One region of the Afipia massiliensis genome, then DNA from elsewhere that is predicted to be linked to it. Evidence: predicted binding sites of a transcription regulator. Region 1 holds the regulator's gene; each other region holds the start of a gene.
The links. The regulator HrcA, encoded in region 1, represses chaperone genes, less so after heat shock. The targets are predictions, from matches to a motif close to GTTAGCACTCNCNNNNNGNGAGTGCTAAC.
Positions count from the first base shown of each region.

Region 2: groES (co-chaperone GroES) is a predicted target of HrcA. The motif match lies at 968-996, and genes of this name have one in related genera.
Region 3: YH63_RS14770 (co-chaperone GroES) is a predicted target of HrcA. The motif match lies at 642-670, and genes of this name have one in related genera.

Region 1 covers NZ_LBIA02000001.1:1,616,171-1,618,438, forward strand. Annotated here, with positions in the region: gene rph (ribonuclease PH) at 1-413, opposite strand, end outside; gene hrcA (heat-inducible transcriptional repressor HrcA) at 682-1,773, shown strand; gene grpE (nucleotide exchange factor GrpE) at 1,863-2,268, shown strand, end outside.
Region 2 covers NZ_LBIA02000001.1:2,114,792-2,117,059, reverse strand. Annotated here, with positions in the region: gene YH63_RS10045 (MFS transporter) at 1-194, opposite strand, end outside; gene YH63_RS10040 (hypothetical protein) at 255-779, opposite strand; gene groES (co-chaperone GroES) at 1,097-1,393, shown strand; gene groL (chaperonin GroEL) at 1,477-2,268, shown strand, end outside.
Region 3 covers NZ_LBIA02000001.1:3,091,500-3,093,767, reverse strand. Annotated here, with positions in the region: gene YH63_RS14775 (DUF1353 domain-containing protein) at 2-541, shown strand; gene YH63_RS14770 (co-chaperone GroES) at 712-1,029, shown strand; gene groL (chaperonin GroEL) at 1,086-2,268, shown strand, end outside.

The sequences.
Region 1 (2,268 bases):
GCCAGCGCGACCCACGCGCCGGTGATCGCCGCGGTGCGGGTGCCGCCGTCGGCCTGGATGACGTCGCAGTCCACCGTGATCTGGCGTTCGCCCAGGGCAACGAGGTCCACGGTGGTGCGCAGCGAGCGGCCGATCAGCCGCTGGATTTCGACGGTGCGGCCGCTTTGTTTTCCGGCGGCGGATTCACGGCGCATGCGCTCGTGGGTCGCGCGCGGCAGCATGCCGTATTCGGCGGTGACCCAGCCGCGGCCCTGACCCTTCAGCCATGGCGGCAGACGGTCTTCCAGCGTGGCGGTCACCAGCACGTGGGTGTCGCCGAACTTCACCATGCAGGAACCTTCGGCGTATTTGACCACACCCCGTTCCAGTGTGACGGGGCGCAGTTCGTCGGGCGCGCGACGGCTTGGCCGCATGGGAAAATCCTCCGAAAACATGGGAAATGTCGATTTGGCGCTGCTTTTAGGGGGTTGGGGTCGCAGCGGCAAGGGCTATGCAGCTGCGTATCCGGTCATCTCAATTGTCATTGCGAGGAGCGGGGCGACGAAGCAATCCAGTTTGTCGCCAAAGGGCTCTAGATTGCTTCGCTTCGCTCGCAATGACGCTGAACTTGCTGATAATGCCGCTTGTCATGTCGCTGTCCGAGGGACAAGTGTAGGGCGCAGAACCGATTTGGAGCCGGATTTGGCCCACCACGAGCCGACAGGTCATCTGATCACGCCGAACGCCGGGCTGGCGCAGCTCAACGAGCGGTCGCGGGATATTTTTCGTCAGATTGTCGAGAATTATCTGGCCACCGGCGAGCCGGTGGGCTCGCGCAACATCTCGCGCCTGATCACCATGCCGTTGTCGCCGGCCTCCGTGCGCAACGTGATGTCGGATCTCGAGCAACTGGGGCTGATCTACGCGCCGCATACGTCGGCGGGCCGGTTGCCGACCGAACTGGGACTGCGCTTTTTCGTCGACGCGCTGATGCAGGTCGGCGATCTGACCGAGCCGGAACGGCAGTCGATCGAGACGCAACTCAAATCCGTCGGCGGTGCTTCTTCAGTCGAAGCCGCGCTGAGCGAGGCTTTGACGCGATTGTCGGGTCTGACGCGTGCGGCTGCGGTCGTGCTGACGGCGAAGGCGAACGTGCGGCTTAAGCATATCGAATTCGTGCGGCTGGAGCCGACGCAGGCGCTGGTGGTGCTGGTGGCGGAAGACGGCCAGGTCGAGAACCGCGTGCTGCCGCTGCCCCCAGGCGTGCCGTCATCGGCACTGACCGAAGCTTCGAATTTTCTCAATGCACGGATTCGCGGACGCACGCTGGCCGAAGCGCGCAGCGAACTCGAAACCGCGCTGACAACGAGCCGCGGCGAGCTGGATCAGCTCACGCAGAAAGTCGTCGCAGCGGGCATCGCAAGCTGGTCGGGCGGCGCCAGCGACGAGCGCCAACTGATCGTGCGCGGTCACGCCAATCTGCTGGAAGATCTTCATGCGATGGAGGATCTCGAACGGGTGCGGCTGCTGTTCGACGACCTCGAAGCCAAGAAGGGTGTGATCGATCTGCTCGGCCGCGCCGAGCGCGCCGACGGCGTGCGGATTTTCATCGGCTCGGAGAACAAGCTGTTCTCGCTGTCCGGCTCCTCGACCATCATCGCACCCTATCGCGACGGCGCGGGCCACATCGTCGGCGTGCTCGGCGTGATCGGTCCGACGCGGCTGAACTACGCGCGGGTCATTCCGATGGTCGATTATGCCGCCCGGATTGTCAGTCAGCTGATCGGCAAATAGCGCGTTAGCGCTTGATTTTCCGCGCCTAAAGCACGATATGCGGGCTAACAATCCCACATGATCGAGACGATTTGCTGAAAAGGTGAGTTATGGCCAATACCAATGGGCGCAAGGAACAATCGGAGGCCGCCGCCGCGCAGGACAGCGCGAACGGTTCCGTGACCGACAAGGAGCCTGTGGTCTCAAAGCCTTACGTGATGCCTGACGATCCTGAAGAAGGGTCGGTCGAAGCGCTCACCAAGGAAGTGGCCGAGGCAAAGGATCGTATGCTGCGCACGCTTGCGGAGATGGAAAATCTGCGCAAGCGGACCCAGCGCGAAGTCACCGACGCGCGGACCTACGGCATCACCGCATTCGCGCGTGACGTGCTCGACATCGCCGACAATCTGCAGCGCGCGCTGGATGCCGTGCCGATGGAAGCACGCGAGGCGGCCGATCCCGGCCTCAAGGCGTTGATCGAGGGCGTCGAGCTGACCGAGCGTTCGCTGCACAAGA
Region 2 (2,268 bases), 500 kb from region 1:
CACAGACCCGAGACGCCAAGCGCGATGGAGAACCCCGCCAGCGCCTGCGCCAGCGACCAGCCATGGGCGGCGGCGATGTGCGTCATGGTGAGCGCGGGCGGATAGAACAGAACGCCCCAGCCCAGCACCTGTGTGATGGAAAGAACAACGACCGCGCGGCTAGGCCCGGAGCTTAGTACCTGCAGCCCGGCCATTGCGCTTGCACGTCCCCGACGTCGACAATTATCCGTCCGGCGGGATTATAACCCCGCGCCTCAGGCGCGCGGTGCGCAGCGGACGTACACCATGGTTCCATAGCGGCTGGAGGCATCCTTGTCGATGAACCGAGTCATCAACACCCGTCCGTCGAACGAGACGATCTCGCGGTCTTTATCACCGCCGGCCGGCCCTGCCGGGCCGATGTAATTCTTGCCGCCCTGGCTGCCCTTCAGGCGCAATTCCTGCGGCGTGGCTTCGTCCGGCAGATGCATGATGACGCCGCCGCTGGCACCCTGCCCGATCACGTAGGGATTTTTGCACTGCCCGCGCGCGGCGGTTTCCGTGCGGGTCTTGTCGTCGGGCTTGTGATAGGAGGCGAGACCCCACCGTCCGACGATTTCATCGGCCCTGATGGTTGCGGGGACTTCGGGCGCCATGGCCGGTTCCTGCACCGTGGCCTGGCCGCCGCCGAAGCCGCCAAAACCGCCGCCACCGCAGGCACCGAGAAAACCCGCCAGCAGCGAGACGCCCGCTAGCGTGACGATCTTGGAGGCGTTGGTTCGTTCGCTCACTATTGTCATGGTGTCTCCCGGCAAGAACACGTGGCTGCCTGCCAGACCGACAGACCCGCCGTCACACTGCGTGAGCTGACCCCCGTCAATACGCAGCGTTCCCCTTTATGGTTTCCAGATCATCCTATATTGGCCTCACCAAGGCCTTAAGAGCCTTGCTTGACAGGATCGGCGGCAACCCATATTCCGGCCCCGTCATTAGCACTCTTGGAGCGCGATTGCTAAGGGCAAGGCTTCATCCCCAAGGGGTTAGCTGAGCCCATTATCCACGCCTCGCGCCCCGCCGCACGTCAAATCTTACCTAACCAACGCCCAAAGGACATCCGATGGCCAAGACAACTTTTCGCCCGCTGCATGATCGTGTCGTCGTCAAGCGCATCGATGCTGAAGAGAAGACCAAAGGCGGCATCATCATTCCCGACAGTGCCAAAGAGAAGCCCTCGCAGGGTCGGGTTGTCGCCGTCGGCCCCGGTGGCCGTGACGAATCCGGCAAGCTGATCCCGATCGATCTGAAGGCCGGCGACACGGTGCTGTTCGGCAAGTGGTCCGGCACCGAAGTGAAGCTCGACGGTGAGGAACTCCTCATCATGAAAGAGTCCGACATCATGGGCGTGCTGAACTAAGCCCACCCATTCTCCATCTGCCGTCATCCTTCGAGGCTCGCGCTTCAGGATGGCGGGAACACACATCATCAGGAGTAAACCCCATGGCTGCCAAGGACGTTAAATTTTCCGGAGACGCGCGTGATCGCATGCTGCGCGGCGTCGATATCCTCGCCAACGCCGTCAAGGTGACGCTCGGTCCGAAGGGCCGCAACGTCGTCATCGACAAATCGTTCGGCGCTCCCCGCATCACCAAGGACGGCGTCACCGTCGCCAAGGAAATCGAACTCGAGGACAAGTTCGAGAACATGGGCGCGCAGATGCTGCGCGAAGTCGCCTCCAAGACCAACGACACCGCGGGCGACGGCACCACCACCGCCACCGTGCTGGCCCAGGCGATCGTGCGGGAAGGCGCCAAGTCGGTTGCCGCCGGCATGAACCCGATGGATCTGAAGCGCGGCATCGACATTGCCGTGACCGCCGTGGTCAAGGATATCGAGAAGCGCGCCAAGCCGGTCGCCTCCTCCGCTGAAATCGCGCAGGTTGGCACCATCTCGGCCAACGGCGACGCAACGATCGGCAGCATGATCGCCAAGGCGATGCAGAAGGTCGGAAACGAAGGCGTCATCACGGTCGAGGAAAACAAGGCGCTCGAAACTGAAGTCGACATCGTCGAAGGCATGCAGTTCGACCGCGGCTATCTCTCGCCGTACTTCGTGACCAACCCCGAGAAGATGACCGCCGAACTGGAAGACGCTTACGTGCTGCTGCACGAGAAGAAGCTCTCCGGCCTGCAGGCGATGCTGCCCGTGCTCGAAGCCGTGGTGCAGACCGGCAAGCCGCTGCTGATCGTCGCCGAAGATATCGAAGGCGAAGCACTCGCAACGCTCGTCGTC
Region 3 (2,268 bases), 1.5 Mb from region 1:
CATGAGTCGTTTCACCGGCGAACTCACCATTACGCAGCTCGACGTGGATTACCGGACATGGCGGCTCGAACAGCCGCTCATCTATGAAGTCGGCGACGAAGGCTCCGGCCGCGAGATCGAGGTGCACAAGCTGTTCGAGACCGACGGGGCATCGGTCCCGCGCCTCTTCTGGGCGATCCTGCCGACCTGGGGCCGCTACAGCCGCGCCGCCGTGATCCACGACTATCTCTATAACGAGCTGCGACCCGGCACCGAGCCGCACCCGGAAGCGCCGACCCGGCAGCGCGCCGACGCGATCTTTCTCGAGGCGATGGAAGTATGCGGCGTCGGCTTCCTCACCCGATGGATCATGTGGGCGGCGGTGCGCACCTTCGGCTTCCTGGCGTTGCAGGCCGCCCGCGCGGTGGCCTGGAAAAACGACAAGCCGATGCCGGTGGAGGTCGCGCCCCGGCCCGAGCTGGACATTGTGCGCAAGGAGAAGGCCGCGACACCCCCGTCTCCACCCCAGCCCCCGCCTCCAACCCAGCCGCCGGCCCATTAACGATCCCGCAAAAATTGGCAGCCGCGCCATCGGACTGCCAGTTTTTCTGCTAGAAGCCCTTGCCCGGCGCTCGCCATGGGCCTATGTCCGATGCAGCCGTGGTAGCACTCGCCTGCCATGACTGCTAAATTCGTAAAAACACAGCAATGTCAATCTATTAGGAGGACTGCATGAAATTCCGTCCGCTTCACGACCGCGTCGTGGTCAAGCGTATCGACGCCGAAGAGAAGTCCGCTGGCGGCATCATCATTCCGGATAGCGCCAAAGAGAAGCCCTCGCAGGGCGAGATCCTCTCGGTCGGCCCGGGCGGCCGCGACGAGGCCGGCAAGCTGATCCCGATCGACCTCAAGGTCGGTGACATCGTCCTGTTCGGCAAGTGGTCCGGCACCGAGGTCAAGATCGATGGCCAGGAAGTCCTGATCATGAAGGAAAGCGACATCATGGGCGTCATCACCGGGCTGCCCGCCACGAAGAAGAAGGCCGCTTAAGAGCGCCCTCTCTCATCTGAAATTCCAAATCTTCCTGACACTCAAGGAAACCCAATATGTCAGCTAAAGAAGTCAAATTCGGCGTTGAAGCCCGCGACAAGATGTTGCGCGGCGTCGACATCCTCGCCAACGCCGTCAAGGTGACGTTAGGCCCCAAGGGCAGAAACGTCGTTCTCGACAAGTCGTTCGGCGCTCCGCGCATCACCAAGGACGGCGTCACCGTCGCCAAGGACATCGAGCTTGAAGACAAGTTCGAGAACATGGGCGCACAGATGGTCCGTGAAGTGGCCTCGAAGTCGGCAGACGCTGCCGGCGACGGCACCACCACCGCGACCGTGCTGGCCCAGGCCATCGTCAAGGAAGGCGCCAAGGCGGTTGCCGCCGGCATGAACCCGATGGACCTGAAGCGCGGCATCGACCTGGCTGTGGAAGCCGTGGTCGCTGACCTCGTCAAGAACTCCAAGAAGGTCACCTCGAACGACGAGATCGCCCAGGTCGGCACCATCTCGGCCAACGGCGACAAGGAAATCGGCGACTTCCTCGCCAAGGCCATGGCGAAGGTCGGCAACGAAGGCGTCATCACGGTTGAAGAAGCCAAGTCGCTCGATACCGAACTCGACGTCGTCGAGGGCATGCAGTTCGACCGCGGCTACATCTCCCCCTACTTCGTCACCAACGCCGACAAGATGCGCGTTGAATTCGACGACGCCTACATCCTCATCAACGAGAAGAAGCTCTCCTCGCTGAACGAACTGCTTCCGCTGCTGGAAGCCGTCGTGCAGACCGGCAAGCCGCTCGTCATCGTTGCTGAAGACGTCGAAGGCGAAGCTCTCGCCACCCTCGTCGTCAACCGTCTCCGTGGTGGCCTCAAGGTTGCCGCTGTGAAGGCTCCGGGCTTCGGCGACCGCCGCAAGGCCATGCTGCAGGACATCGCGATCCTGACCGGCGGCCAGGCGATCTCGGAAGACCTCGGCATCAAGCTTGAGAACGTGACCCTGAACATGCTGGGCCGCGCCAAGAAGGTGATGATCGACAAGGAAAACACCACCATCGTCAACGGCGCCGGCAAGAAGGCCGACATCGAGGCGCGCGTGTCGCAGATCAAGGCGCAGATCGAAGAAACCACTTCGGACTACGACCGCGAGAAGTTGCAGGAGCGTCTGGCCAAGCTCGCAGGCGGCGTCGCGGTAATCCGCGTCGGCGGCGCGACCGAGGTTGAGGTGAAGGAGCGCAAGGACC